4 regions of the Micromonospora sp. NPDC005686 genome follow, and region 3 is predicted to be linked to each of the others. Evidence: riboswitches for the same ligand, from Rfam matches in the RefSeq annotation. Region 3 holds a riboswitch; each other region holds the start of a gene.
The links. A riboswitch is a leader RNA that binds a small molecule or an ion and turns the genes downstream of it on or off. The one in region 3 is predicted to bind cyclic di-AMP.
Positions count from the first base shown of each region.

Region 1: linked by a shared signal. The riboswitch ahead of ACFYON_RS21080 (C39 family peptidase) and the one ahead of ACFYON_RS16140 (hypothetical protein) in region 3 are both predicted to bind cyclic di-AMP.
Region 2: linked by a shared signal. The riboswitch ahead of ACFYON_RS10080 (transglycosylase family protein) and the one ahead of ACFYON_RS16140 (hypothetical protein) in region 3 are both predicted to bind cyclic di-AMP.
Region 4: linked by a shared signal. The riboswitch ahead of ACFYON_RS05460 (hypothetical protein) and the one ahead of ACFYON_RS16140 (hypothetical protein) in region 3 are both predicted to bind cyclic di-AMP.

Region 1 covers NZ_JBIAIY010000009.1:125,067-132,431, forward strand. Annotated here, with positions in the region: gene ACFYON_RS21070 (CDP-glycerol glycerophosphotransferase family protein) at 1-1,335, shown strand, start outside; gene ACFYON_RS21075 (alpha/beta fold hydrolase) at 1,342-2,088, opposite strand; gene ACFYON_RS21080 (C39 family peptidase) at 2,311-3,168, opposite strand; cyclic di-AMP (ydaO/yuaA leader) riboswitch at 3,363-3,505, opposite strand; gene ACFYON_RS21085 (hypothetical protein) at 3,814-4,578, opposite strand; gene ACFYON_RS21090 (acyltransferase) at 4,777-5,943, opposite strand; gene ACFYON_RS21095 (polysaccharide pyruvyl transferase family protein) at 6,099-7,365, shown strand, end outside.
Region 2 covers NZ_JBIAIY010000003.1:632,638-640,002, reverse strand. Annotated here, with positions in the region: gene ACFYON_RS10090 (M4 family metallopeptidase) at 1-1,349, shown strand, start outside; gene ACFYON_RS10085 (YbaB/EbfC family nucleoid-associated protein) at 1,505-1,954, opposite strand; gene ACFYON_RS10080 (transglycosylase family protein) at 2,175-2,813, opposite strand; cyclic di-AMP (ydaO/yuaA leader) riboswitch at 2,812-2,957, opposite strand; gene ACFYON_RS10075 (LLM class flavin-dependent oxidoreductase) at 3,123-4,679, shown strand; gene ACFYON_RS10070 (helix-turn-helix domain-containing protein) at 4,726-5,202, shown strand; gene ACFYON_RS10065 (hypothetical protein) at 5,363-5,611, shown strand; gene htpG (molecular chaperone HtpG) at 5,678-7,365, opposite strand, start outside.
Region 3 covers NZ_JBIAIY010000006.1:174,068-181,432, forward strand. Annotated here, with positions in the region: gene ACFYON_RS16130 (STAS domain-containing protein) at 86-445, shown strand; gene ACFYON_RS16135 (SRPBCC family protein) at 547-999, shown strand; gene ACFYON_RS16140 (hypothetical protein) at 1,023-2,099, opposite strand; cyclic di-AMP (ydaO/yuaA leader) riboswitch at 2,104-2,234, opposite strand; gene ACFYON_RS16145 (cation diffusion facilitator family transporter) at 2,378-3,292, opposite strand; gene ACFYON_RS16150 (AAA family ATPase) at 3,396-5,510, opposite strand; gene ACFYON_RS16155 (alpha/beta hydrolase) at 5,635-6,549, opposite strand; gene ACFYON_RS16160 (carbonic anhydrase) at 6,697-7,326, shown strand; gene ACFYON_RS16165 (hypothetical protein) at 7,364-7,365, opposite strand, start outside.
Region 4 covers NZ_JBIAIY010000002.1:304,210-311,574, forward strand. Annotated here, with positions in the region: gene ACFYON_RS05455 (carbonic anhydrase) at 1-585, shown strand, start outside; gene ACFYON_RS05460 (hypothetical protein) at 642-1,670, opposite strand; cyclic di-AMP (ydaO/yuaA leader) riboswitch at 1,674-1,805, opposite strand; gene ACFYON_RS05465 (YibE/F family protein) at 1,960-3,234, opposite strand; gene ACFYON_RS05470 (SHOCT domain-containing protein) at 3,398-3,577, opposite strand; gene ACFYON_RS05475 (metal-sensitive transcriptional regulator) at 3,733-4,032, opposite strand; gene ACFYON_RS05480 (heavy-metal-associated domain-containing protein) at 4,113-4,319, shown strand; gene ACFYON_RS05485 (hypothetical protein) at 4,354-5,325, shown strand; gene ACFYON_RS05490 (heavy metal translocating P-type ATPase) at 5,343-7,365, shown strand, end outside.

The DNA.
Region 1 (7,365 bases), on a different contig from region 3:
CTCCCGGTCCGCACGTGGACGCCGGTCGTGGCCGCCCGGCTCGGCGACGCGCTGCTGGTGCTGCTCGCCCTGGTGGCGCTCGCCGCTGCCCTGGCCCTGCCGGCCGTCACGGCGCTCGCCGCCACGCTGCTCGTCGGCGCCGGCTGCGGGGCGGTCGCGCTCGACCTCGCCCGGCGCCGGTTCCGGCCGCCCGCCGGAGGTGGCCCGGTCGGCCGCGCCCTGCGCCGCCACCAGCCCGAGTTCGTGCTGCACTTCTCCGCCCCACCCGGCTCGGAATATCAGGTCACCATGTGGCTGCCGTACCTGGAGCGGATCGGGCGCCCGTTCGTGGTGGTGCTGCGCGAGCCGGAACTCCTGCCCGCGGTCGCCGCCGCCACCCGCGCCCCGGTGGTCCTCTGTCCCACGCTGAAGGCGCTGGACGAGGCACTGGTGCCCAGCCTGCGCGTGGCGTTCTACGTCAACCACGGCGCGAAGAACGCCCACCTGATCCGGTTCAACCAGCTCACCCACGTGCAGCTGCACCACGGCGACAGCGACAAGGCGCCGAGCGCCAACCCGGTCTCGGCCATCTTCGACAAGATCTTCGTGGCCGGGCAGGCGGCTATCGACAGGTACGCCCGCGCCGGCGTGGAGATCCCCGCCGACAAGTTCGTCGTGGTCGGTCGTCCCCAGGTCGAGGCGATCGAGGTACGCCGAAAGCCGGTCACCTCGTCGGCGCATCCCACGGTCCTCTACACCCCGACCTGGACCGGGCACCACGCCGACGCCAACTACTGCTCGCTGCCGGTGGCCGAGACGCTGATCCGCCGGCTGATCGACCGCGGGGTCGCGGTGATCCTGCGCGCCCACCCGTACACCGACAAGAACCCGGGCTCGGCCCGTCAGCTCGCACGGCTCACCGAACTGCTCGCCGCCGACCGGGCCAAGACCGGCCGGCCGCACCTGTGGGGCGCCGCCGCGAGCCGCGAGCTGACGCTCACCGAGTGCGTCAACCGCGCCGACGCGCTGGTCTCCGACGTCTCCGGGGTCATCTCCGACTGGCTCTACTCCGGCAAGCCGTACGCGGTCACCGACACCGGCGCCGACGGCGAGCACTTCGTCGAGCGGTTCCCGCTCGCCGCGTCCGGCTACGTGCTGCGGCGGGACATGTCGAACGTGGACGAGGTGCTCACCGACCTGCTGGCCGCCGACCCGAAGGCGGCGCAGCGCTGGGCGGCGCGGACGCGCTACCTGGGTGACTTCCCCGCCGACGGGTACGCCGAGGCGTTCCTCGCCGCCGCCCGCCGGGAGCTGGAACCCGACCGGGCGGTCCCGGCGCCACGCGCCGTGGTGTAGGCCCGCTCAGAGGTACGGGTCGAGCAGGGCGAGCACCGCAGCCGGGTCCTCGACGTGCGCGCTGTGGCCCAGCCCGGGCAGCGTGGCCACCGGCACGCCCAGCTCCTTGAGCTGCGCGTCGGTCACCAGCGGGTCCAGCTCGCCCCGGGCCAGCAGCACCGGCACATCGGTGGCCCCCAGCAGAGCCGGCAGCCGGGGCTCACCGACCGCGAACGCGGCCGGGTCCATCGCGAGCCGCCAGCGGCCGTCCTCCCGCCGCAGCCCCGCCTCCACCACCGGATGGTCCGGGGCGAACAGCCCGGCGAGCCCGGACACCCGCAGGTAGCGGCGGGCCGCCTCGTCGCGGGTGGCGAACCAGGTGACCGGCCGGGCGGCCAGCTCCGCCGACTTCGCCAGCTCGGCCGGGGACCAGACCGCCTTGATGCCGAGCCCCACCACCGCGTCGATCGGAAGACCCCGCTGCCGGGCGGCGAGCGCCAGCGCCACCATCCCGCCGAGCGAGTGCCCGAGCAGCACGAGCCGGTCGTCGGGACCGAGCCGGACCGGGCCGAGCCCGTCGGCCACGCGCTGGGCCAGCGCCTCGAACGAGTAGCCGTCGAGCGGCGGCGACCAGCCGTGACCGGCCAGATCGGGGGCGAGCCAGCGGCCGGGCCAGCGGCGTTCCAGCAGCGGCGCCCAGGGCAGCCACACCTCGCCGGTGGCACCCATGCCGTGCAGGAGAACCAGATGCCGGTCACCCGTCGTATCGCCCATTGACGCAGTCTGCCACCGCCCGCCCCGCCCACGCGAGACGCGAACCCCCACGACGCGCTCCGCCCTGCCGCCCTCTCCGCGCGCGATCTTGCACTTCGGCACCCCCGCATACCTCGCCAACCGGGCGACTCGCGGGCCCGAACCGCAAGATCGCGGGGCGGGACGGTGACAGCGACGAAGGCCGGCCCCCGGAGCGGAGTGCCGGCCTTCGTGCTGGGACGGTCAGGCGGAGTAGCCACGGCTGGCGATCCAGTGCGCCAGGTCGATCGTGGTGACCCAGTACGACGGCAGCGACGGGTCGGCCGAGTCGGCGATCCGTACGAGCCGGCCGTCGTTCTTGTAGCCGACCACGGCGACGTAGTGACCGCCCGGGAACGAGTGCCAGCCGCCGTTGGTGTCGGTGACGTCACCGGCCACGTTGGCGACGACCGCGCGGCCGTTGCTGATCGCCTCGACCACGTCGGCCTGGAGCCGGTCCATCTGAGCCGGGGTGGCCGAGCCGGCGGGAATCATGCGGGTCCGGTACGGGTTGCCCTTGACCTGCTGGTTGAGCACTCGGGTGGTGTCCTCGGCCGAGTTGGTGCCCATCTCGGTGGTGCCGAGCGGGCCGGCGAGCGCGTCCTGGCTGCGCTCGATGCCGGTAGCGCTGAGCGCGTTGCGCACGGCGGCCGGGCCGCAGTAGAAGTAGTTGATCTGCGCCTGGTAGGCGTAGTCCAGCGCCTTGCTCGACGGCGGCTTCGGCTTTGCCTTCGCAGTGGTGTCCGGGTCCGCCGCCGCCTTCGCCGACGGGGAGGCGCTGGACGACGCGCTCGGCGCGGCGGAGGCACTGGGCGACGCCGGCGGGACGGCGGTCCGGGCCCCGCCGCGGCCGGCGGGCTGCTCGCCGAGGCGGGCGGCGCCGAGTTCGGCGACCGATGCGGTGTTCTCCTGGACCGGCGCGTCGTCACCAACGGTGGCGACGGCGCCGGCGCCGACGGCCAGCACGAGCGCGGCGGCCGATCCGGCGATCATCTGGTACGGGCGTTCGGTGACGATCCGTCGTAGCTGACGCTTCAGGTGGTGCTTCACGAAATCCTCCACGGGGCGTGAGCGGCGCACGCCGGCCCGGCACGCGGAGGAACTCACGCGTGCCGGCGGGGCCGGATGGCCGGGGGATCGGGAACGCCCGTGACGCCGGGCGCCCAAGGGGGCGGTCGCGGTCGCGCGTCAGGCGAGCGCGGGCGTTACGTCGCCGTGGAGGCGGCGGGACGATCGGGGGGTGGGCACGAGGTCGGTGCTCCTTCCGTGGCCGCCGACCGGGTTAGCTGACGGATTCGGGCGGGAAGTACGCCCTACCGCGAGCCGTGGGCTCGCGGATTCACCCCGATGTTGCTCATGGGTCCCCGGTTCGTGAGACACGATTGGGCGGGTCGGCGCGGCGTCGCCGTCGGCGATCGGTTACCGCTTCGACGCGCCGACACTACCGGCGGGTATTGCCCCCTGCCAAACGTCCCCACCTGGGCAAACGTGATCCGCGATAACGGATTTCGGAACAGCCGGTTACTGACTTCGCTCGATGGGACAAGCGGTTTTCACGTCACCTCGCGGCGGAAAGCGGACAGACGGCGACCAGCCGACCCGCAATCGCGTGACTCGATGGCCCGTTCTGCGCGCGGCGTCCGATTCGGCGTCCCCTGTCGCCGGGCCCACCACATTCCGGGTAACGATTCGGTCGAGACGACCGTCTCAGCCCACCCGGGCCGGACGCCACCGGGCACGCCGGACCGGTACGGGCACCGGCAGCGGGTTCGTCGCCGCGCTCCGGTACGCCGGAACGGGCCACAGCGCCGCGCTGGCCGCGTACGCCTCAGCGGCGAGCGCACGGGCGGCCCCGGCGGCCAGTTCCGCGTCCCGCCAGGCCTGCCGCTCCCGCGCGGCGGCGCTCTCCCACCCGGCCCGGCGCCCGTCCCGGACGGTGCGGGCCAGCACGATCTCCTGCTCGGCCGGGTGCCGGCGCGGATCCCAGCCGTTGCGGCGGGCCAGCACGTCGGCGAGCTGACGGGCGCTCAGGTCGCCCCGCCAGTGCGCCGTCATGGCGGCGTGGCGCAGCCAGCGCTCCCGGGTCGCGTACTCGGCAGGGGTCCGGGGTGTGCGCGGGGCGGCCAGCGCGGCGGCGCCGGCCAGGCGCCGGGCGGCGCCGTCCGCCTCGTCGTACGCGGTCCAGGCCCGGTCCGCCTCGTCCTGCGCGGCCAGCCACTGCTCCCGGCGGCGCCGGGCCGTCTGGGTGGCCCCGGCGGCGGCCACCGCCACCTCCTCGGCGTACCGGATCAGGTCGTCGCGGCCGACGGCGTCGGCGTCGGCCGGCTCGGGGGCGGCCTCCGGCGCGGCGTCGCGTTCGGGCCGGGCCACGAGCGCGGCGAGCAGGCCGAGGGCGAGCAGCAGCAGGAAGGACCAGATGGCGGCGGCCTCGGGCACGGAGATGAGGAAGTGGTACAGAGCAGTCTGCGACATGGTCGGCACCTCACGGGAAGGACCTGGCGGGAGGACCGCACGACCGGCCGGGGCGTGCCGCGGAGCGGCAGGGCGGCGGGTGCGGGGCGTGGGTTCGGTGGGTGCGTGGAACGGGTGCGGCCCGTGGGTGGATCAGCGGGCGGGCGGGGCCCGCGGGCCGGCCGGCGCGGCGACCCGGCCCGCCGCCACGGGTACAAATTACCGCCGATCCCCCACCGGCGCACCGCCCCACGGCGTGTCGCGGATCGACCGGCCGACGGGGAACGTGGTCAGTCCGGGTGACGCCGCGCGGTCGCGGCGGGACGAGCCGATCAGGCGCATCATCGGCACCTCCACCCAGCGGTGCAGCGCGGCGGCCAGCGCGAGCGTGACCACCAGGAAGCCGAGCACCGCGAGCGGGCCGCGCCAGCCGGTCAGCCCGGTCCCCCAGTGCCCGGTCAGCCGCAGCACGGTGACCATGACCAGCACGTGGACCAGGTAGAACGCGAACGAGACCTCGCCGAGCCAGACCATCGCGCGGGACCGCCAGGGGGTGGGCAGGCCGCGCACGTCCGCGTCCGCCGCGGCGGCGATGACCAGCAGGTACGCCACCGCGAGCAGGGCGGCCCAGAACTCGGCCGGGATCCACAGCGCGGCGACCACCCAGGTGGCGACGAAGACGCCGGTGGCGACGGCGAGGTTGGGTCCGCGCCAGCGGCGCCGGCGCATCAGCTCGGCGGCGGCCACCCCCATCCAGAACTCCAGCGACCGGGTCACCGGGAAGATCTGGGTGAACCACCACCGCTGCTCCTCGGGCACCAGCTGCTGGCCGGGCCACAGCGCCAGGATGAGCAGCGGCGCCGCGACCAGCACGGTCCGCAGCACCCCGGTACGGGCGCGGCGCAGCCACGGCACCACGAGCGGCAGGCACAGGTAGAAGGCCAGCTCGCAGGAGAGCGACCAGCTCACGTTGTTGACGCTGTAGAAGTAGCCGCCCAGCGGGATCCACGCCTGGACCAGGAAGAAGTTGGCGATCGCGGCCCACGGCACGATCGGGTCGGCGAACCAGGCCGCGACCGCCAGCGCGGCCACGAACGTCACCACGTGGTTCGGGTAGATCTTGGCGAGCCGGCGGCGCAGGAACGTCCACGCGCGTTCCCCGTCCCGGTACGACCAGACCAGCACGAACCCGCTGAGGATGAAGAAGAACTCCACGCCGGACAGGCCGAGGCTGAACGCCTTGTCCATCACCGGCTTCAGGTGCGGCTCGGCGATGATCCCCATGGTGCCGGCGTGGAAGGCGAAGACCAGCAGCGCGGCGACCCACCGCAATCCGGTCAGCGACGGCAGTCGTGGGGCACGGGTGACGGTCGGCGCGCTGGTCATTCCGGGCACCCTACCCCGGGGAACCGGGACGTTCCCGGCGAGCCGACGTCCAGCGGACCACCCAGGGGCGGCGGATAGGATTCCGTTCCTGCACGCGCGGGCACCCACCCGGCTCTCGCCCGCACGTCGTGCCGTACGGAAGGTGAGCGAACCGGATGCACCAGCGGATCCTGCTCCGCGCCCGCAAGGGCGCGTTCGACGTCCTCACGCCGGAGGAGACGTTCGCCGGCAACTGGATCGGGGACAACAGCGGCAACCTGGTCTTCAGCCACGCCGCGCACAAGCTGCTCGCCACGTCCACGGCCGAGATCACGCCGACCCGCACCCCGGCCGACCCGCGCCTGGCTGACGAGATCAACGAGCGGTACGACGTCTTCGTGGTTCCGCTGGCGAACGCGTTCCGCCGCAGCTTCGTGCACCGCCTGACGCCGCTGACCAGGCTGATCGAGCGACTGAAGATCCCGGTGGTGGTGCTCGGCGTCGGCGTGCAGACGAACGTCGACGGCGACCGCGAGTACCTGCGGCCGATCGACGAGCCGGTGCGCGCGTTCTGCAAGGCCGTGCTGGACCGGTCGCACAGCATCGGCGTGCGCGGTGAGGTGACCGAGAGCTACCTCAACGCGCTGGGCTTCTCCGCGGTGGAGCAGATCGGCTGCCCGTCGATGTTCCTGCACGGCGACTCGTTCCACCTGGAGAAGACCCGCCCGGAGCTGACCGCCGAGTCGAAGATCGCGATCAACGTCTCCCCGTACGTCCGCTCGATGGCCTCGGTGGTCCGCCACCACCAGGAGCGCTACCCGAACCTCTGCTACGTGCCGCAGGACCTGCGGACACTCGGCACCCTGCTCTACGGCGACGCGCCCGAGCACCGGGGCCAGAGCAGCGACATCCCGCTGCACACCTCGCACCGGCTGTTCGCCGAGGACAAGGTGCGCATGTTCGTCGACCCGTGGACCTGGTTCTCGCACCTGTCCGGGTACGACTTCGCGTTCGGCACCCGCATCCACGGCACCATCAGCGCGCTCGTCGCCGGCACGCCCGGCTACCTGTTCGCCCACGACTCGCGCACCCTGGAACTGGCCCGCTACTTCGGCATCCCGCACCGGATCATGCGGGACGTGCCGGCCGACGTCGACGCCGCCGACCTCTACGCGGAGGCCGACTACACCGCGCTGAACGACGGCCACAAGGCCCGCTTCGAGACGATCACCGCGTTCCTGCGCAAGCACGACCTCGGCACCTCGTTCGCCGACGGCGACAGCGCCGCGCGCTTCGACCGCCGGGTCGGCGAAACGGTGTTCCCGCCGGCTGTCCGGCCCGCCGCCACCACCCCACCGGCCGAACTGCTGACCCGCATCGAGCGGCTGCGCGACGAGAACGCCAAGCTCACCGCCACCCTCGACGCGATGCGCTCGCAGCAGC
Region 2 (7,365 bases), on a different contig from region 3:
ACGCGGCGAACAACACCACGTTCAGCGGCTCCGACGACGTGTGGGGCAACGGCACCGGCACCAACAAGGAGACCGGCTGCGTGGACGCGTTGTTCTCCGCGCAGACCGAGCACAAGATGCTCGCCCAGTGGCTGGGCCGCAACGGCGCCAACGGCAACGGCGGCTACTGGCCGATCCGGGTGGGCCTCAACGACCAGAACGCCTACTACGACGGCAGCCAGGTGCAGATCGGCAAGAACACCGCCGGTCAGTGGATCGGCTCGCTGGACGTGGTGGCGCACGAGATCGGCCACGGCATCGACGACAACACCCCGGGCGGCATCTCCGGCGGCGGCACGCAGGAGTTCGTGGCGGACACGTTCGGCGCGGCCACCGAGTGGTTCGCCAACGAGCCGTCCAGCTACGACGCGCCGGACTTCCTGGTCGGCGAGAAGATCAACCTGGTCGGCTCCGGCCCGATCCGCAACATGTACAACCCGTCGGCGCTCGGCGACCCGAACTGCTACTCCAGCAGCATCCCGTCGACCGAGGTGCACGCCGCGGCCGGGCCGGGCAACCACTGGTTCTACCTGCTGGCGAACGGCAGCAGCCCGACGAACGGGCAGCCGTCCAGCTCGACCTGCAACAGCAGCAGCGTGACCGGCCTGGGCATCCAGAAGGCCATCAAGATCATGTACAACGGCATGCTGCTGAAGACCTCGTCCTCGTCGTACCTGAAGTACCGCACCTGGACGCTGCAGGCGGCCAAGAACCTCTACCCCGGCAGCTGCGCGGAGTTCAACACGGTCAAGGCCGCCTGGGACGCGGTGAGCGTGCCCGCCCAGTCCGGTGACCCGACCTGCTCCGGCGGCAGCCCGACGCCCACCCCGAGCACCACGACCACCCCGCCGCCGGGCGGCTGCTCCGGCAACAAGCTCGCCAACCCGGGCTTCGAGTCGGGCAACGTGAGCTGGAGCGCCTCGTCCGGCGTCATCACCACCAACAGCGGCCAGGCCGCGCACGGCGGCTCGTACAAGGCGTGGCTGGACGGATACGGCTCGTCGCACACCGACACGCTCAGTCAGTCGGTGACGATCCCGGCCGGATGCCGTGCGACGTTGAGCTTCTGGCTGCACATCGACAGCGCGGAGTCGACCACCAGCACCGCGTACGACAAGCTCACCGTCAAGGCGGGCAGCACCACGCTGGCCACCTACTCCAACCTGAACAAGGCCACCGGCTACGTGCAGCGGTCCTTCGACATCTCGTCGCTGGCCGGCACCACGGCGACCATCTCGTTCAGCGGCGTGGAGGACAGCTCGTTGCAGACGTCCTTCGTCGTCGACGACACCGCGGTCAACCTGAGCTGACCGTGGCGTAGCGCGGCCGGTCGTCGTCCTCCCGACGGCCGGCCGCCTCGTCGCGCCCGGCCGGGTGTCGTCGCGCCGGGCCGGCCGCTTCGTCGCGCCGGGCCGGGCGCGTCGTCGCGCCGGGCCGGGCGCGTCGTCCGGCCGGCACCGATGCGTCAGGCCGGGCACGCGCCCTGGGACGCGGCGCCCCGGTCGCGGTGGATCCGCGCGGCCGCCTCGTGCATCGCGCGGCCGAACAGCTCGGCCTGGTCGCCCATGCTGCCGAGCCGGGCGGCGAGCGCGTCGGCGTCGGCCCGCGCGGACGCGCTGACCTGGGCGTCCAGCTCGGACAGCGCCGCGTTGGCGGCGGCGACGAGGTGTTCGCAGAGGACGCCCAGCGGCTCGCCGGCCAGCTCCGGGTCGATCGTCACGGAATCCAGCCGGCCACCCTGGACGGCGACGGCGCGGACCCGGCCGCCGGCGGCCGTGCCCTCGGCGCGCAGGAGGTCGCCCGCCTCGCCGTCGGCATGCGCCGAGGCCCGCGAGCGCATCGAGGTGAGCGCCTGCTGGGTACGGGTCAGCAGCTCATCGAGGCTCGCGGCCGCCGAGAACGGGTCGTTGGTCATATCCGCGCTTTCCTCACGTCTTAGCCGAGCACCGTGACCCTAGCAACCGGCCCCGACGAATCGCGCTCGCCTGCCGGCGTGGGTCGCCTCCCGGTGCCGCGAGCAGGCCGGACGCCCGTGGTGCGGCGTGTCGCGCCCGGGCGGAGACCCGTTGACGCGGCGTGTCGCGGACGGGCGAACGCCCGGCCGGGGTGACCCGGCCGGGCGCCGCCGGAGCCGCTCAGCGCAGGCGCAGCCGCTGACCGGGGAAGATCAGCCCCGGGTCGTCACCGACCACCGTGCGGTTGCGCTCGTGCAGGGCACGCCAGCCGCCGTCGACGCGCTGCGCCACGGCGATCTCCGACAGCGTGTCCCCGGGCCGGACCAGGTACGTCCCGGCGCCGGTACCGGGCCGCGGCGCGACGAGGGCCCGCTCCGGTGCGGCCCTCTTCGTGGCGGGACGCCGCGGCGCGGCCTTCTTCACGCCTGACCGCTTGTCGGCAGTGGCCGACCCGGAACCCTTCTTCGCCGAGCCGCCCTTCTTGCCGCAGACCGGCCAGGCGCCGATGCCCTGCCCGCGCAGCACCTTCTCCGCGACGGCGATCTGCTCGGACCGGCTGGCCAGGTCGGCGCGGGCGGCGTACTTCTGGCCGCCGTAGCCGTTCCAGGTGGCGCGGGAGAACTGGAGCCCGCCGTAGTAGCCGTTACCGGTGTTGATCTTCCAGTTGCCGCCCGACTCGCAGCGAGCGACAGCGTCCCAGTTGACGCCCGCGCTGGCCGGAGCGGCCGAGCCGAACAGGGTCGCGGCGCCGAGGGCGGCGCCGGCCATCACCGCTCCGAGAGCGGTACGGCGGCCTCGGGCTGAGTGTTCAGTTGCCATGTGGATTCCTCCACGCCGACGAGGTGAGCTGTCGGGTTCGGGCCGAGGAGCCCGGCCGCCGGTGGCGGCTTCACCCCGAGGTGACGATGCACCGTGGAACGTGTGGTTCCCCCGCTCCCGCACGAGGTTCGGTGACCGCGGCCGACGGCGGGATTTGGCGTTTCCGGCCTGCGGTGTCCGCTACTGCGAACGAAACCGACGCTAAGAGCGCTTTGCGTCGATCGTCCACTTCTTGTGATGCCCTTCACCCGGCCGGGCTACCGGGCGCTACCGTGGCAGGGCTGGGCAAGATCACGGGAGGCGGGACAGATGACCGATCACGGACACGAGCTGACCTTCGGCGGTTTCCTCACCCCCGCCGCCGCGCAGCCGGACCAGGTGGTGGCGCTGGCCCGGCTCTGCGAGCAGGTGGGGCTGGACCTGGTCACGTTCCAGGACCACCCGTACCAGCCGGGCTTCCTGGACACCTGGACGCTGATGTCCTACGTGGCTGCCGCCACCGAACGCGTCCGCCTGGCCGGAAACGTACTGAACCTGCCGTTGCGCCAGCCGGTGGTGCTGGCCCGCAGCGTCGCCAGCCTGGACCTGCTCACCGGCGGCCGGGTCGAGCTGGGACTCGGCGCGGGCGCGTTCTGGGACGCGATCGAGGCGGCGGGCGGGCGACGCCTGTCCCCGGGCGCGGCCGTCGATGCCCTCGACGAGGCGATCCGGGTGATCCGCGAGGTCTGGGACACCGACCGCCGCGGCATGATCCGCGTCGACGGCGAGCACTACCAGGTGGTCGGCGCCAAGCGCGGCCCGGCGCCCGCGCACCCGGTGGGCATCTGGGTCGGCGCGTACAAGCCGCGCATGCTGCGCCTGGTCGGCCGCGCCGCGGACGGCTGGCTGCCGTCCCTGTCGTACCTGCCGAAGGGCCCCGACGAGCTGCCCGCCCTGAACGCCCTGGTGGACGAGGGCGCCCGGGCCGCCGGACGCGATCCGGCCGCGATCCGCCGCATGCTCAACGTGACCGGCACGTTCGCCCGCTCGTCGGGCGGCCTCCTGGCCGGGCCGCCGGAGCAGTGGGTGGAGGAACTGGCCGGGCTCACGCTGGAGCACGGCATCACCACGTTCATCCTCGGCAGCGACGAGCCGCGCGCGATCCAGATCTTCGGCCAGGAGGTCGCGCCCGCGGTGCGCGAGCTGGTCGCCGCCGAGCGCACCGCGCCCGAGCCCCGCCCGGCCGCTGGACAACAGGCCGCCGGCGGCGGCGCCGGCACGCTCGGGGTCACCCCCACCCCGGACCCGGGGGTACGCCTGAGCGCACGCCGCCCCTGGGACGAGTCCACCCGCCCGAGCGCCCCGCCGCCGCCGGCCGGGCACGCCTACCCGCCCCGGGGACAGGCCGCCGGGCAGCACCTGGTCGACGTGCACGACCACCTGCGCCAGGAGCTCGCCCAGGTGCGCGACCTGCTGGAACAGGTCAAGCGGGGCACGGTGTCGCCGGGCCGGGCGCGGGCCGCGCTGAACGAGATGACCATGCGGCAGAACAACTGGACGCTCGGGGCGTACTGCGCGGCGTACTGCACCATGGTCACCCAGCACCACGGGCTGGAGGACGCCTCGATCTTCCCGCACCTGCGCCGCTCCGAGGCCGGGCTGGCCGCCGTGCTGGACCGCCTGGAGGAGGAGCACGTGGTGATCCACGGCGTGGTGGAGAGCGTCGACCGGGCGCTCGTGGAGCTGGTCCGCCGGCCCGGGGACTTCACCGGCCTCCAGGAGGCGGTGGACCTGCTCACCGACACGCTGCTGTCGCACCTGTCGTACGAGGAGCACCAGATCGTCGAGCCGCTGGCCCGGTACGGGTTCTTCCCCGGCCAGCTGTGAGACAGCTGACTTTTGCTTTCCTAAGTCAGGGGGTACCGTCGACGCCGTGACGGACCTCCTCGCCCAGCGTGACTCCTGGTCCACCGCCAACTGCTCGATCGCCCGGGCGCTGGAGGTGGTCGGCAACCGCACCACGCTGCTCCTGCTGCGGGAGGCGTCGTTCGGCACCCGCCGCTTCGACGACTTCGCCCGGCGGGTCGGCGTCAGCGAGCCGGTGGCCGCCGCACGCCTCAAGCAGCTCGTCAGCGACGGGCTGCTCGACCGACGCCCCTACCGCGAGCCCGGGCAGCGCACCCGCGACGAGTACGTGCTCACGGCCAAGGGAAGCGACCTCATCCCGGTGCTCGTCGCGCTGCGGCAGTGGGGCGACGCGTACGCCGCCGACGGGGCCGGCCCGGCGGTCCGGGTGACCCACGACGAGTGCGGCGCGGCGGTGCACGCCCGGCTGCGCTGCGACGCCGGGCACGACGTACCGCCCGGTGAGCTGGCCGTTCTGCCCGGCCCGGGCCTGCTGTCCGCCTGACGCACCCCTTCCCACACCCCGGAGCGAGACATGAAGATCGCTGGAAGCACCGCCCTGGTCACCGGCGCCAACCGCGGCTTCGGCCGGCACCTGGCCGCCGAACTCGTCGCGCGTGGCGCCACGGTCTGGGCCGCCGCCCGCAACCCGGGCACCGTGGTCGATGACGAACGCCCTGCGCCTCGAGCTGGCCGGCCGGGGCGTCCGCGTCGCGGGCCCGCACGTGGGCTACACGGACACCGAGATGACCGCCGCCGTGACCGGCCCGAAGACCGACCCGGCCAAGATCGCCCGGCTCGCGGCGGACGGCATCGAGTCGGACAGCTACGAGATCCTGGCCGACGACGTCGCGCGCCGGGTCCGGGCCGGACTGTCCGGCGGAGTGGCCGCGCTCTACCCCGCGCTCCCCTGAGCGCCAGGCGTTGAACGGGGGCCCTTCTCTGTCGCGCAGGCGACAAGAAAGGGCCCCTCCCTACGGCTACAGGCCGCGAGCCAGGCGGTCGGCGAGGATCCGGGTGAACCGGGCCGGGTCGGCCAGCTCGCCACCCTCGGCCAGCAGTGCCATGCCGTACAGCAGTTCGGCGGTCTCGGTCAGCGCGGCCGTGTCGCCGCCCTCCCCGTGCGCCTTACGCAGCCCGGTGACCAGCGGGTGGGCCGGGTTCAGCTCCAGGATCCGCTTGACGCGGGGCACCTCCTGGCCCATGGCCCGATACATCTTCTCCAGCGTCGGCGTCATGTCGTGCGCGTCGCCCACCACGCAGGCCGGTGAGGTGGTCAGCCGGGTGGACAGGCGCACCTCCCTGACGCTGTCGGCGAGCGCGCCGCCGAGGAACATGAGCAGGTCGGCGTACTCCTGGCGGTCCGCCTCGGCCTTCTCCTTCTCCTCCTCGGTCTCCAGGTCCACCTGGCCCTTGGCGACCGAGCGCAGCGTCTTCCCGTCGTACGCGCCGACGCGCTCGACCCACACCTCGTCCACCGGGTCGGTGAGGATCAGCACCTCGTAGCCCTTGGCGCGGAACGCCTCCAGGTGCGGCGAGTTCTCGATGGTGGTCCGGTTCTCACCGGTGGCGTAGTAGATCTCGGTCTGGCCGTCGCGCATCCGCTCCACGTACGCGCGCAGCGAGGTCGGCTCGGCCGGGTCGTGGGTGCTGGCGGCGCGCACCAGCTCCAGCAGCGTCTCGGTGTTGTCCGGGTCCTCCAGCAGACCCTCCTTCACCACCGGCCCGAACTCGGTCCAGAACGTGCGGTACGACTCGGCGGACATGTCCTTGAGTGTGGCGAGCACCTTCTTGACCAGCCGGCGGCGCACCGCGCGGATCTGCCGGTCCTGCTGGAGGATCTCCCGCGAGATGTTCAGCGACAGGTCGTGCGCGTCCACCACGCCCTTGACGAAGCGCAGGTAGTTGGGCATCAGCGCGTCGCAGTCGTCCATGATGAACACGCGCTTGACGTAGAGCTGCACGCCGCGGCGGCCCTGCGGGGAGAACAGGTCGAGCGGGGCGTGCGAGGGCAGGAACAGCAGCGCCTCGTACTCGAAGGTGCCCTCGCCGCGCATGTGGATGGTTTCGAGCGGGTCGGCCCAGTCGTGCGCGACGTGCCGGTAGAACTCCTTGTACTCGGCCTCGTCGACCTCGTCCCGCGAGCGCGCCCAGAGCGCCTTCATCGAGTTGAGCGTCTGCTCCTCGCGGATGGTGGCGCCGTCCTCGCCGGGCTTGTCGACAGTCATCCGGATCGGCCAGGAGATGAAGTCGGAGTAGCGCTTGACGATCTCGCGGATGGTCCACTCGGCGGTGTAGTCGTGCAGGTTGTCCTCGGTGTCGGTCGGCTTGAGGTGCAGCGTGACCGAGGTGCCCTGAGGCGCCTCCTCGACCTCCTCGATCGAGTACGTGCCCTCGCCGCTGGACTCCCAGCGGGTGCCGCCGGACCGCCCGGCGCGGCGGGTCAGCAGCGTCACCTTGTCGGCCACCATGAACGTGGCGTAGAAGCCGACGCCGAACTGGCCGATCAGCTCCTGGGACGCGGCGGCGTCGGCGGACTCGCGCAGCTTGCGCAGCAGCTCGGCGGTGCCGGACTTGGCGATCGTGCCGATCAGGCCGACCACCTCGTCGCGGGTCATGCCGATGCCGTTGTCCCGCACGGTGAGCGTACGGGCGTCCTTGTCGACCT
Region 3 (7,365 bases):
TGGCGACCGGGGCGTGGGAGGAATACGCTCGGTCGCGGCCCGCGTACTGATGAGGCGCCCGTCATGGGCGAGTGGAGGTGCTCGCGTGAGCCTGTCGATCGTGAAGTCTGTGCGGCCGGGTGGTGTCGTCGAGATCGCGCCCCGTGGGGAGATCGACGTCGACACCGCGTACGAGGTGCGGGAAGCGATCGCCGAGGTGCTCGCGAAGGCCCGCCCCGCCCGGATCGAGCTGAACATGCGGCTTGTCACGTTCATCGACTCGGTCGGCATCAGCGCCATGGTGGCCGGCTTCCAGACCTGCGAGGTCAGTGGCGTCAAGCTCGTGGTCACCGAGCCGAGCCGGTTCGTGCACCGGCAGCTCTGGGTGACCGGCCTGCTCGGCCTCTTCGGCGCGCCTGAGCCGTGGTTCGCCGACGACACCCCCGAGGTGCTGCCCGGCGCCTGAGCGTCGCTCGCACCCCCTGCGGCCAGGGGACCTTCTACCCGTTGCCAGTCCGGCGTCGGTACGGGACGATCGTCGCGACGCACGACGGCGAGGGGGCCCGCTTGCAGAGCAGCGACAGCTTCAGCTACACCGTTCAGGCCCGGTGCAGCCGGGCCGGAGCGGTCGCCCTGCTAGGCGACCTGAGTCGCCAGGGTGAGCTGCATCCGCTGATCGTCCGGGTCCGGAGGCTGCCGGCCCGGCCCGGCGCGCTGTCCAGCTACGCGATCACCGACCGGCTGCAACTCGGCCCGCTGCACTTCCCGGTGACCTACCAGGCGGACGTGTTGATCGCGAGCGAGGACGAGGTGGTCACCGTCGCGCGGCAGCAGCCCGCGACGACCGTACGCAACTACACCCGGCTGTGCGACGAGCCCGACGGCACGGTACGCATCGAGGTGGAGATCACGCTCACCGCGCCGGCGCCGCTCTTCGGGTACGCGTTCCGCCAGGCCCGGGCGGCTCACCTGGGCCTGGCGGCGCGTCTCGGACCGACCCTGGAGGGCCGGCCGGCCTGACCCGGCCGGCCCCTTGCGGGCGCTCAGTACACCGACAGGTGCACGTGGTTGGTGTGGTCGCTGGACGGGTCGCCGTTGCCGCCGCTGTACGACTTCCACCCGCTGCTGGGCAGCCAGATCTGCTTGAACCAGATCACGTAGAGCACGGCGAGCGGGTCGGCGTTGCGCACGAAGTACGCGGCCAGGTTGTTGCCGTACGTCCGGTCGCCGCCGGAGGCCACGCCGCCGAAGCCGTTCTTCTGCGCGGCGAAGTCGCAGGCCCGCCCCTTCGGGTGCTCGCCCGAGCCGCTGGGCCGGTGGCACGAGACGTACCTGGTGAACCCGGCCGCCTTCGCCTGTTGCAGCGCGTGCAGCGTGCGCGGGGTGATGCAGCCGTCGGCCGGGGTGGGGTCGTTGACGCTGCACGACTCCGACGGCCAGGAGCCGTCCGAGTTGCGCGGCGCCGGCTTCGCGTTCTTGTTGGAGGTGCCCTGGACGCTGCCACCGCCGCTGCTGCTGCTGCGCGAGGCGCGGTCGTTGGCCACCTCCAGGGCGCGCTCGGCCTGCTCCTTGCGCTTGGCCATCACCGTCACCTGCTTGCGCTGCTCGCGGATCTCGCCGTCGAGCTGGGCGCGGGTGCGGGTGGCCTCGTCCCGGGTGGTGATCAGGTCGCGCAGCGTACGGTCCTCGTGCGCGGCGACCTGCTCCAGCGCGGCGGCCCGGTCCATGAGGCCCTCCGGGCTGCTGCTGCCGAGCAGCGCCCCGGCGGTGCCCAGGCGGCCGTTGCGGTACGCCACCACGGCGATCTCGCCGACCTTCGCGTCGCGTACGGCCAGCTCGGCGCCGACCGTCTTGAGCTGTTCGTTCAGTTGCTTCTGGCGCTTCTCCGACCGGTTCAGCGCGGCTTTCGCCTCCAGCCAGCCCTTGCTGGCGGCGTCGAGCTGGGCACGCAGTTCGGGCGTGCCGCCCTCGTCGTCGCCGGGCGCGGCGGCGAGCAGGCCGGTCGCCGGCGCCGCCGAGGCGGGGGAGACCGGAACGGTCGCGACGCCGAGGGTCAGCGTCGCGACGAGCAGGGCCGCCAACCGGGCGGCCGTCCGTCGTACAGGTGCCACGTCGGGCATTCACACGTCCTTCCGTCAACGCCGACCGGGTTAGCTGACGGGTTCGGGACGGAAGATCCCTACCGCTGACGCGGATGCACCCCACGTACGTGGTTCCCCGGCTCGTCCCTGCGGACGATTAGGCGACGGCCGCCCCACCGGGGCCGGTGGCGCCCGCGGGTGCGGCCGCGACCGAGACTACCGGCGCTGCCCGGGTACGGCTCCGTGGAGCAATACCACTAGGCGGGGCAAAACCGGCATAAGACTACAACAGCCACAGTGATTTAAGTCTGCCCTAATCACCACTCGGTCTTGCCGCACACTCCGGCCGACGCTCCGGGTTCGACCTGCAACGTGGCGTGATCGATGGAGAAGTCCTCGTGCAGGGCGGCCCGCGCGGCGGCCAGCACTGCGCCCGGGTCCACGCCCGGGTCGGTGGTCAGGTGCGCCGAGGCCACCTCCATGCCCGAGGTGAGCGTCCAGACGTGCAGGTCGTGCACCTCGGCCACGCCGGGCACCGCGGCCAGCCGGTCGTGCACGGCGGTCACCTGGAGGTGCTCCGGCGCGGCCTGCACCAGGATGCGCAGCGCGGCGCGGCCGAGCCGCCAGGTGCGCGGCAGGATGAACAGGCCGATCCCGACGGCGACCAGCGGGTCGGCCCACCACCAGTCGGTCACGGCGATGACCAGCGCGGCGGCGATCACGCCGAGCGAGCCGAGTAGATCGCCGAGCACCTCCAGGTAGGCCCCGCGCAGGTTGATGCTCTCCTTCGCCCCGGCGCGCAGCAGCGCGAACGCGACGATGTTGGCGAGCAGGCCGAGCACCGCCACCACGAGCATCGGACCGGCCAGCACCTCGGGCGGCTCGTCGAACCGGCGTACCGCCTCGACCAGGACGTAGAGCGCGACGGCGCCGAGCAGCACGGCGTTGGCCAGGGCGGCGAGCACCTCCAGCCGGTAGAGCCCGAACGTGCGCTGCGGGTCGGTGCCGGCGCGGCGGGCAGCGGTGATCGCGGCCAGGGCCATGCCGATGCCGAGGACGTCGGTGAACATGTGTCCGGCGTCGGAGAGCAGGGCGAGCGAGCCGGTGGTGAAGGCGGCCACCGTCTCGACCACCATCAGGACGGCGAGCAGCGCGAAGGCGGCCCAGAGGCGGCCCCGGTGGCGGTGTGCCGCGTTGGCCACCGCGCCGCTGTGGTCATGACCTGCGCCCACGCCAACACCCTCCCTGCCCCGTACCGGCCAGGCTCAATGTATGTTCACATCGCTATGTATGCAACTAAACAATGGGTGGCGGCGGGGCCACGGACGGGTGTCCTCAGAGCGGGTCGAGCGTGGTGAGGCGCTGGGTCGCCCGGGACAAGGCCACGTAGAGCGTGCGTACGCCCGAACCGGGGTCGGCCCGGATCTCACTCGGCGCCACCAGCACCACGCCGTCGTACTCCATGCCCTTCGCCTGCAGGCTGGTGACCACCTGGAGCCGGCCCGCGCCGAGCGCGCCCAGCCAGCCGGCCACCTCCTCGCGGCGCGGCACCGGAGTGATCACACCGACAGTGCCCTCCACCTGCGCGAGGAGCGCCTCGGCCGCCTCGACGGTGGCCGCCGGCAGGTCGGCGGCGGGCACCGTGCGCTCGACCGGCGGCACGCCGGTGGACCGGACCGCGTCGGGCAGCGGCAGGTCCGGGTAGAGCCGGCGGATCTCCGCCGCCGCCACCGCGAAGATCTCCGCCGAGTTGCGGTAGTTGGTGGTCAGCTCGTAGCGGTGCCGCTCGCGCCGGCCCAGCGCCTGGTCCCGGGCCCGGTCCAGCTCCTGCGGGTCGCCGGTCCAGGCCGTCTGCGCCGGGTCGCCGACCACGGTCCAGGAGGCCAGCCGTCCGCGCCGGCCGACCATCCGCCACTGCATCGGCGAGACGTCCTGCGCCTCGTCCACCACCACGTGCGCGTAGTCGCGGTAGTCGTCCGGACGCTCCCGCGCCGCCGCGCGGGCGGCGCGCTGCCGGTCGGCGTACGTGCTCAGCTCGCGCACGCCACCGGCGAGCTGGTACGGGTCCCGCTTGGGCCGGGCCCGCCGCACCGGCTTGCCGAGCAGCGCGTCCAGCTCGTCGAGCAGCGCGATGTCGGCCACCGTCAGCCCCTCGGTCGCGAGCGACCGGTACGCGTCGCCGAGCAGCCGGATCTCGGCCGAGGAGAGGATCCCCCCGGCGTAGCGGCGCAGCCGGTCCGGGCGGGCCAGCCAGTCCAGCACGTGCCGCGGGTGCAGCCGGGGCCACCACGCCTTGAGGAACTCGCGGAACTCCGGCCGTTCGATGATCTCGTCCTCGAACGCCGGCTGCTCCGGCAGCCGGCCCACCCGCAGCGTGCGCGCCTGCGCGTAGAGCGCGGCGAGCACCGCGTCGAACGCCGCCCGGCGCACCTCGTTGCGGCGCGCGCCCCGGGCCAGCGTCCGGTCCCGGATCGCGTCCAGTGCGGCGCGTTCCAGGCGCAGCAGCTCGCCCCGGTAGAGCAGGCGCAACTCGCCCGGGGAGTCCGGCACCGCGTCGCGTACCGCGCGTTCCAGCACCCGGCGCATCCGCAGCGACCCCTTCACCGCCGCCACGTCCGGCGGGTCGGTACGGGACGCGGACAGGCCGGGGAAAAGCGAGCCGAGCGAGTGCAGCGTGGCCGTCTCCTCGCCCAGCGAGGGCAGCACGGAGGCGATGTACTCGACGAACACGCCGGACGGGCCGACCACCAGGATCCCGCCGCCCGCGTACCGGGCCCGCTCGGAGTAGAGCAGGTACGCGGCCCGGTGCAGCGCCACCGCCGTCTTGCCGGTGCCCGGACCGCCGGAGACGATCGTGACGCCGTTGCCGGGGGAGCGGATCGCCTCGTCCTGCTCGCGCTGGATGGTGGCCACGATGTCCCGCATGCCCCGGCCGGTGGCCCGGGACAGCGTGGCCAGCAGCGCCCCGTCACCGACCACCGCCATGTCCGGCGGCGCGGCCTCCGGGTCCAGTAGGTCGTCCTCGATCCGGGTGACCTTCTCCGCCGCCGACTGGATGGTGCGCCGGCGCACCACGCCGCGCGGCTCGGCGGGGGTGGCCTGGTAGAACGCGGCCGCGGCGGGCGCCCGCCAGTCCACCACAAGCGTCTCCGCGTCCACGCCCCGCACGCCCAGGCGGCCGACGTGCAGCACCTGCCCGGTCCGCAGGTCCAGCCGGCCGAACACCAGACCCTCGTGCTCGGCGTCCAGCACGTGCCGGCGCTGGGCGGCGTGGAAGACCATCGCGTCCCGCTCGACCAGCGCGCCGAAGTTGCCGACCCGGGCCAGCTGGTAGCCCTCCCGCTCGGCGTCGGCCGCCGACCGGCGCAGTTCGGCCAGCCGGGCGTACACCCGGTCGAGGTGACGCTGCTCGGCGGCGATCTCCCGGTCCAGCGTGGTCTGGTCGGTCAACGCGGATGCTCCTGTGTTCGGAGGGCACGACGGGCTGAATGAGGGTACGGGCCGTCGGCAACCGGCACACCGGGGCATGCCGCGCACGTGGCGTACGTCAGGTGCCGCCCGCGGGCGGGGACGCTCAGCGGCGGGCCGCGGGGCGGCCGGCCAGTACCCGGTCCAGCACGCCGGCCAGGGCGGCGTTGACCTCGTCGGGGCGCTCCATCATCAGCATGTGCCCGGCACCCGGGCAGACGGTCAGCTCGGTGCTGGGCAGCGTCGCCGCGATGGACTCGGCGCAGGGCGGCGGGGTGAGCCGGTCCCGGTCCCCGACCAGCGCGGCGGCCGGCAGCCCGCCGAGCGCGGCGAGCGTCTCCAGCCGGTGCTGGGCCCCGATCGAGGCGCGGAAACCGCCGATCGAGCGCAGCGTGGCCCGGGCCACCGCCGAGGTGACCAGCCGGATGTCCGCCGGGTCGCAGCGGTCGCCGAACAGCATCCAGCGGATGCTCGGGCGCAGCGCGCGCAGCAGCGCGTGCGGGGGTCGCCAGCCGCCGCAACGGGCCAGCACCCCGGCGCCGGTGGTCTCGGCCAGGCGGATCAGCCGGGTGATCCGGGGGGAGAGGCCGTACGCGGTGTGCGTGTGCCCCTCGGCGGTGGTCGAGACGAAGACCAGCCCGGCGGTACGCGCGGCGAACCGGTCGGGGTGGCGGTGGGCGTACTCCATCACCGTCATCCCGCCCATCGAGTGCCCGACCAGGACGATCGGCCCGGACGGGACGATCTCGTCGACCACCGCGGCGAGGTCGTCGCCGAGCTGGGCGAGGGTGGCGTCGCGCAGCGCCCGGCAGCTCGACCGGCCGTGGCCGCGCGCGTCGTAGGTGACCACGCGGACCCGGCCCGCGTAGCGTTCCCGCAGCTCGGCGACCTGGCGGTGCCAGCTGCGCCCGTCCAGCGTCCAGCCGTGCAGCAGGACGGCGGTGACCTCGGCGTCCACCGGCCCGGTGACGGACACGTGCAGCCGCACGTCGTCGGGGAGCCGCAGTTCCAGGTCCGGCATCGTCCACCTCCCGGGCCCGCCGATATGTGTCCACCGGACGACCCGGCGGTGACACCGGCGTTACCCGCCATGAGACCACGGCAACCGGCCCGAAGAGAAGATTCCCGTCCGGCCCCACGGCGTCGGATCGGTGACCAGGCTGGAGGCATGCCATCCACTGTCCGCGGTCCTCGGGCCGCGCTGGCCGAGCTGCTCGCCGGAAACCGCCGCTTCGTCAGCGGGCAGCCGGTGCACGGGCACGACGTCACCGCCGCGGCGGCGGTGGCCTCCGGTGACCAGCAGCCGTACGCGGTGGTGCTGGGCTGTATCGACTCCCGGGTCCCGTTGGAGGCGATCTTCGACCAGACGTTCGGTTCGATCTGCGTGATCCGTACCGGCGGGCACGTGCTGGACCGGGCCGTACGCGGCTCGATCGAGTACGTGGTGGAGCAGCTCGGCGTACGCCTGGTGATGGTGCTGGGCCACGAGCGCTGCGGCGCGGTCGGCTCGACGGTCGAGGTGCTGCGCACCGGGCGGCGACCCGGCGGCGACCTGGCGTACGTGGTCGACCGGATCGCCCCGGCGGTGACCGACGTCGGGGTGGACGACCCGCAGGCGCACCCGCTGGCAATCCGCCGCCACGTCCGGCGCACGGTGGCCGCGTTGCGCTGCGACGACCGGCTGGCCGGTCCGGTGGACGCCGGTGAGCTGGCAGTGGAGGGCGCGCTCTACGACCTGGCCACGGGCGAGGTGACGCTGCTGCCGCAGGAGCAGACGCGAGACCGCCCGCCGGGATGATCCCGGCGGGCGGTCTCGGTGGTGCGGGTGAGGGCGCTC
Region 4 (7,365 bases), on a different contig from region 3:
GCCCCGCAGCACCCGAATCAGGACGCCGGACATCGGGCGGCCGTCGCCGACGGCCAGCACCCGTTCGCGGTGATCGTCGGCTGCTCCGACTCGCGGCTCGCCGCCGAGATCATCTTCGATCGCGGCCTCGGTGACCTCTTCGTGGTGCGTACCGCCGGGCACACCGCCGGGCCGGAGGTGCTCGGCAGCGTCGAGTACGCCGTCACCGTGCTGGGCACCCCGCTCGTCGTGGTGCTCGGGCACGACTCGTGCGGCGCGGTCCAGGCCGCCCGCGAGGGGGTCCGCACCGGCGCCGGCCCGGCCGGGCACCTGGGCGCGGTGGTGGACGCGGTCTCACCCAGCCTGCTGCGCGCCGCCCGCCAGGGCGTCGAGGACCTCGACGGCATCATCGACGTGCACATAGCGCAGACCGTGGAGGCGCTGCTGGCCCGGTCTGCCGTCCTGGCCGAGTGGGTGGCGGCGGGGCGGTGCACGGTGGTCGGTATGTCGTACCGGCTCGCCGGCGGCGAGGTGCGGACCGTGGCGCAGTCCCCGGCCCTGCTGCCCGCTCAGGCGGCGCCCGCCGATCCGGCGCTGGCGGGCTGACCGCACGGACGACGGAAAAGGGGCCGCCCTCGGGCGGCCCCTTTCGCGTCCGGGCGTCAGAGCAGCGACATGTGGACGTGGTCGGTGTGGTTCGACGGCCCGCTGTAGGAGCGCCAACCGGTGGCCGGGAACCAGATCTGCCGGTTCCAGATGACGTAGTAGATGCCCAGCCGGTCGGCGTTGCGGATGAGGAAGGCGGCCACCTCGTTGCCGTACCTGCGGGTGTCGTTGTTGTGCCAGGGCGCGAAGCCGCTGTTCTGCAGCGACCAGTCACACGCCTTGCCCTTGGGGTGCTCCCACGGCCCGCCGGACCGGTAGCAGCCCACGAAGCGCTTGAAGCCCGCGCGCCGGACCTCCTTGTACGCGTGCAGCGTGCGCGGCGTGACGCAGCCCGAGGTGGTCGGGTCGTCCTCGCTGCACGACTCCGACTTCCACCCGCCGTCGGCGGTGCGGCCGGGGGCGACCTTGGCGACCGGTGAGGTGGCGGAGACCAGGCCGCCGGTGAAGCCGAGACCGCCGACGAGCTTCAGCGCGCGCTCGGCCTGCACCTTCTCGCGCTCCATCGCGTTCTTCTGCTTCTCCTGCTCGCGTACCTCGGCGTCGAGCGCGATCTTGGCCTGTTCGGCGCGGTTCTTGACCGCGTTGATGGCCGCCAGGCGCTGCGCGTTGAGGAGGTTCAGCTCGTCCAGGGCGTTCACCCGGCGGACGAACGAGTCGGGGGAGTTGCTCTCCAGCAGCATTGCCATCGCGCCCATCCGGCCGGTCCGGTAGGACTGGGCGGCGAGCTGGTTGACCTGCGGGCTGAGCGCGTCGAGTTCGGCCTGTGCCGTCTTCACCTCGGCCGCCAGCCGCCGCTGGCGGTCCTGCGACTTGGCGAGCTTCGCCTTGGCCTGGAGGAAGTTCCGGTTGGCGGAGTCGATCGCCTCGGTGATGAGCGGCGGTTCGCCGTCCTCCTCGTGCCCCGAGGGGGTGCCGGGGGCCGCCGCGGTGGGGGCCGCGGTCGCCGGGGTGGGCCCGGCCAGCACGGCCAGTGCGGCCAGCGCGGCCACCACGGGTGTCAGCCAGCGGCGCAGGGGTGCCGTCACAGTGTTCCCTTCCGTCGGCCGCCGACCGGGTTAGCTGACGGGTTCGGGACGGAAGTGGCCCCTACCGCTGTCGCGGATTCACCCCATGTACCTGGTTCCCCGGCTCGCCCGCGGGCGATTGGGCGGCGGCACCGCTGGCGCAGGTGCGCGCCTTCGGCGGTGACCGGCAGCGAGGTTACCCGACAGCACTCGTGAGGATCTACGTCCGGAAGCCGACCAATAGCGAGATTTCGCCGTGGCGCGCCGTGACCAGCGTCGCGTTTGAAATCGATGGTCACCCTGCGGAGTTTCACCATGCGCCCTCCGTACTCCTTCCGCCGCCGAGCGCCTCCAGCGCGTCGTCCCGTCCGGCCGGCGGCCGGGGCGCGGGCGGCGCCGCGTCCGCGCCGCGCGAGCGCCGTCCGGCGGTGGTCACGATCGCGGCCAGTCCGGTCGTCAGCGGTACGGCGGCGATCAGGCCGAGCGTGGCCACCGCGCTGCGGACGATCTCCTGGGCGAGGAACTCGCTGGTGAGGATCTCGCTGACCGGGCGGGAGTCGGCGACCAGCAGGAGCAGCAGCGGCAGCGAGGCGCCCGCGTACGCCAGCACGATGGTGTTGACGGTGGACGCGATGTGGGCCCGGCCGACCCGGGTCGCCGCCCGGTAGAGCTGCCGCCGGGACAGCCCGGGGTTGGCGTGCGCCAGTTCGGTGACGGTGGCCGCCTGGGTGACCGTGACGTCGTCCAGCACGCCCAGCGAGCCGATGATGATGCCGGCCAGCAGGAGGCCGTGCAGGTCCACGTCGGCCTGGAACATGGACAGCGTGGTGGCGTCCTCGCTGCCGAAGCCGGTCAGATGGGTGGCGGACGTGGCGAGCAGGCCGAGCACGCCGGTGATCACCAGGCTGCCGAGCGTGCCGAGCACCGCCACCGACGTCTGCGCGGTGATCCCGTGGGTCAGATAGAGCACCACGAACATGATCAACGCGGCGCCGACGATCGCCACCAGCAGCGGCGGCTGGCCGGCGCCGATGCCCGGCAGCACGAAGCCGAGCAGGATGGCGAAGCTGGCCGCCAGGCCGGCGAGCGCGGCGAGCCCGCGCCAGCGGCCGAACGCCACGATCGCGGCGGCGAACAGCACCATGAGCCAGATCAGCGGCGTACCGCGCTGGTGCTCGGCGATGTTGTAGGACTTGACCGCCGGATCGGCCGGGTCGGTCAGCTCGACCAGGACGACCTCGTCGCCGACCGCGACCCGGGGTGCGCCGGGCCCGGCCGGGATCGGCGTCTCGACCTGACGGCCCGCGTCCGGACCCTGCTCGGCGGTCACCGTCACGGTGCCGCAGGGGCCGCCCCCGCCGTCCGGGGCCTCCGGGGTCGGCGGGCAGGGCTCGGTGACCACCCGGGTCACGGTGCCGTGGTAGCGGGGGACGTCCGCGCCGCCGACCGGCTCCCGGTCCTGCCGGGGCCAGAGGACCAGCGCCGCGATCACGGTGAGTGCGAACAGCGGCACCACCACGGCGACGAGCAGCCGGCGTACGCCCGGCGGCGCGGCGGGTGCGGGGTGGGTGTGGTCGGCACCCATGGCGTCTCTCCCAACGGTCGCGGCGACGCCTGGTCCGCCGGACCGGTCTGGTCACCCGGGCGGCGCGGACGTGTCGACCACGTCCGGGTCGTCGCCCGGCCATGGTAGGCAGCCTGACCGGCTGGCCCCGGGCGCCGGGACCGGTGACGCTCGCCTCGCGTGATCAGGCCAGACCGGCCCGGCGTCGCCGGTACTCGTCCTCGTCGATCTCGCCGCGGGCGTACCGCTCGTCGAGGATGCGCCGGGCCGTCGTCGGGCCCAGGTACTGCGGGCCGGTCCACCGCACGGCCGCCCAGACGAGCCCTGCCAGCACCGCGAGCACCAGCAGGGACCAGATCCACATCCAGCCCATCATCGGGCTCTGCCACATCATCGGGCCGCCCTCCGTCCATCACCGCGGGTCCGCCGGACCGGCCTGCCCGCCACTTCGACGGTACGGCCGCCCGGAGGTGTCAGCTCGGGTCGATGTGCCCTGCTCCGAGGGTCGGAGGTCCCCGCTCAGCCGCGCTTCATCAGGCGGCCGACGGCGGCCATCATCTCGGTCGCCATCTCGTCGGCCCGGCCCTCGGCGGCGCCCTCGTGCATGCAGTGCCGGGCGTGCCCGTCGAGCAGGCCGAGGCCGACCTTGTCCAGCGCCGCCTGGATGGCCGAGATCTGCGTGAGCACGTCGATGCAGTAGCGGTCGTCCTCGACCATCTTCTCGATGCCACGGACCTGACCCTCGATCCGGCGGAGCCGGGCGAGGAGTTGGTCCTTGCTGGCGGTGTAGCCCCGGGTCGGGCTGGACGGCGCGGTCATGAAGCCGAGGATAGCGTACCCCTCGGGGGTATGCTAACGTTCGGCACGTACCCCTAGGGGGTATAAGATCGGAGGGCGAGATGGAAACCACCTACCAGGTGAGCGGCATGACCTGCGGGCACTGCGCCAACTCGGTGAGCACCGAGCTGAGCGCGCTTCCGGGCGTCACCGACGTCCAGGTCGACCTGGACGGCGGCCGGGTCACCGTCACCAGTCGGAACCCGCTGGACGTGGACGCGGTCCGCGCGGCGGTCGACGAGGCCGGCTACGACCTCGTCGGTGCGTGACGGTCCGGCGGACCCGAGAAACCGAGGAGACACCATGAACACGGCGACGAAGCTCAGTGGCTTCGCCCTCGGCCTCGTGGCGGTGTTCGGCGCGGCGTACGGGATCGGCAACCTGGCCGATCCCGTCGCCCCGGCCGCCGAGACCCGCCACGACGACAGCGCCGGCGACCACGGGGCCGGCGACGCCGGTCACGGCGACGAGAGCGGCGCCTCCGCGCACCTGCCCGGCGGGCTGCTCGTCTCCGAACGCGGCCACACGTTCCAGCACGCCGCCGCGCCGGCCGGGCAGTTCGCCTTCCGGATCACGGGCCCGGACGGCACACCCGTCACCCGCTACGAGGTGGCCCACGACAAGCGCATGCACCTGATCGTCGCCCGCCGCGACCTCTCCGGCTTCCGGCACGTCCACCCGGAGATGGACGGCGACGGCACCTGGCGCGTCGCCTCGCCGTTGGACGGCCCCGGCGTCTGGCGGGCGTTCGCCGACTTCACCCCGGCCGGCGGGGAGCCGCTCACCCTGGGCCTGGACGTCACGGTCCCCGGCGAGCTGGCCGCCCGGCCGCTGCCGGCGCCGGCGACCACCACCACCGTCGATGGCTACACGGTCACCCTGACCGGCACGCCGGAGCCGGGCCGGACCAGCCGGCTCACGCTCTCCGTCAGCCGCGACGGGCGGCCGGTCACCGACCTCGCGCCCTACCTCGGCGCGTACGGGCACCTGGTGGCGCTGCGGCAGGGCGACCTGGCGTACCTGCACGTGCACCCGGAGGGCACGCCCGGCGACGGGCGCACAGCGGCCGGTCCGGCGATCACGTTCGCCGCCGAGGTGCCGTCGGCCGGGGCGTACCGTCTCTACCTGGACTTCCGGCACGGCGACGCGGTGCACACCGCCGAGTTCACAGTCCTGGCCGGCGACCGGACCGTGCCGGCGCCCGCCGCGCCGGCATCCACCACCGCACCGACCCCGGACGCCGGACACGGCACCCCCGGGCACGGGCACAGTTGAGCGCCGGAGGTGCCGCGATGACTGCCACGGGAAAGGCGCTGCCCACCGCGCCGAATCTGATCGAGCTGGCGATCGGCGGGATGACCTGCGCGTCCTGCGCCGCCCGGATCGAGAAGAAGCTCAACCGGATGGACGGCGTCGAGGCCACCGTCAACTACGCCACCGAGAAGGCCACCGTCCGGTACGCCGACGACATCGCGCCGGCCGACCTGATCGCCACGGTCGAGAAGACCGGCTACACCGCAGTGGTGCCGCCGCCGCCCGAGCAGGCGGAGGCGGCAGCGGCCGGGGAGCCGGTGGACGGGCTGCGCACGGCGCGTACCCGGCTCTGGGTCTCCGCCGTGCTCACCGTGCCGGTGATCGTGCTCGCCATGGTTCCGGCCTGGCAGTTCGACCACTGGCAGTGGGCCTCGCTCACCCTGGCCGCCCCGGTGGTGGTCTGGGGCGGGCTGCCGTTCCACCGCGCCGCGCTGGTCAACCTGCGGCACGGCGCGGCCACCATGGACACGCTCGTGTCGCTCGGCACGCTGGCCGCGTTCGGCTGGTCGCTCTGGGCGCTGTTCCTCGGCGACGCCGGCATGCCCGGCATGAAGCACCCGTTCAGCCTCGACATCACCCGCGGCGACGGCGCCGGCAACATCTACCTGGAGGCCGCCGCCGGGGTGACCGTGTTCATCCTGGCCGGCCGGTACTTCGAGGCCCGATCCAAGCGCACCGCCGGGTCGGCGCTGCGGGCCCTGCTCGAACTCGGGGCCAAGGACGTGGCGGTGCTGCGCGGCGGGCAGGAGACCCGGATCCCGGTCGGGCAGCTCGCGGTCGGGGACCGGTTCGTGGTCCGGCCCGGCGAGAAGGTCGCCACCGACGGTGTGGTCGAGGAGGGCACGTCGGCCGTCGACGCCAGCATGCTCACCGGCGAGTCGGTGCCGGTCGAGGTGGGGCCGGGCGACGCCGCGGTCGGTGCGACTGTGAACGCCGGCGGTCGGCTGGTGATCCGCGCCACCCGGGTCGGCGGGGACACCCAGCTCGCCCAGATGGCGCGGCTGGTCGAGCAGGCGCAGACCGGCAAGGCGGCGGTGCAGCGGCTCGCCGACCGGATCTCCGGCGTCTTCGTGCCCATCGTGATCGCGCTGGCCGCCGGCACGCTCGGTTGGTGGCTCGGCACCGACTCCGGTACGACCGCCGCGTTCACCGCCGCGGTGGCCGTGCTGATCATCGCCTGCCCGTGCGCGCTCGGCCTGGCCACGCCGACCGCGCTGCTGGTCGGCACCGGGCGCGGCGCGCAGCTCGGTGTGCTGATCAAGGGGCCGGAGGTGCTGGAGTCCACCCGCCGGGTCGACACCGTGGTGCTGGACAAGACCGGCACCGTCACCACCGGGCGGATGGCGCTGGCCGAGGTGCTGCCCGCCGACGGCGAGGACGCCGCCGACCTGCTCCGGGTGGCCGGCGCGCTGGAGGCCGCCTCCGAGCACCCGATCGCGCGGGCCGTCGCCGAGGCCGCGGCCGAGGCCGGTCCGCTGCCGCCGCTTGGCGAGTTCGCCAACGTCGAAGGGCTGGGCGTCACCGGCACCGTCGACGGCCGGAGCGTGGTGGTCGGCCGGGCGCGGCTGCTGCGGGAGCGGGGTCTCGACGTACCCGAGGAGGTCGTGCGGGCCGCGACCGGCGCGGAGGCCGCCGGGCGGACGGCGATCCTGGCCGGCTGGGACGGGCGGGCCCGGGGCGTGCTCGCGGTGGCCGACGCGGTGCGGCCGACCAGCCGGGCGGCCGTCACCCGGCTGCGTGAGCTGGGCCTGAAGCCGGTGCTGCTCACCGGCGACAACACCACTGTGGCGAAGGCGGTGGCCGCCGAGGTCGGTATCGACGAGGTGATCGCGGAGGTGCTGCCCGCCGACAAGGTCGCGGTGGTCGAGCGGCTCCAGGGCGAGGGCCGGGTGGTCGCCATGGTCGGCGACGGGGTGAACGACGCCGCCGCGCTGGCCCGGGCCGACCTCGGCCTGGCCATGGGCACCGGCACCGACGCGGCCATCGAGGCGGCCGACCTGA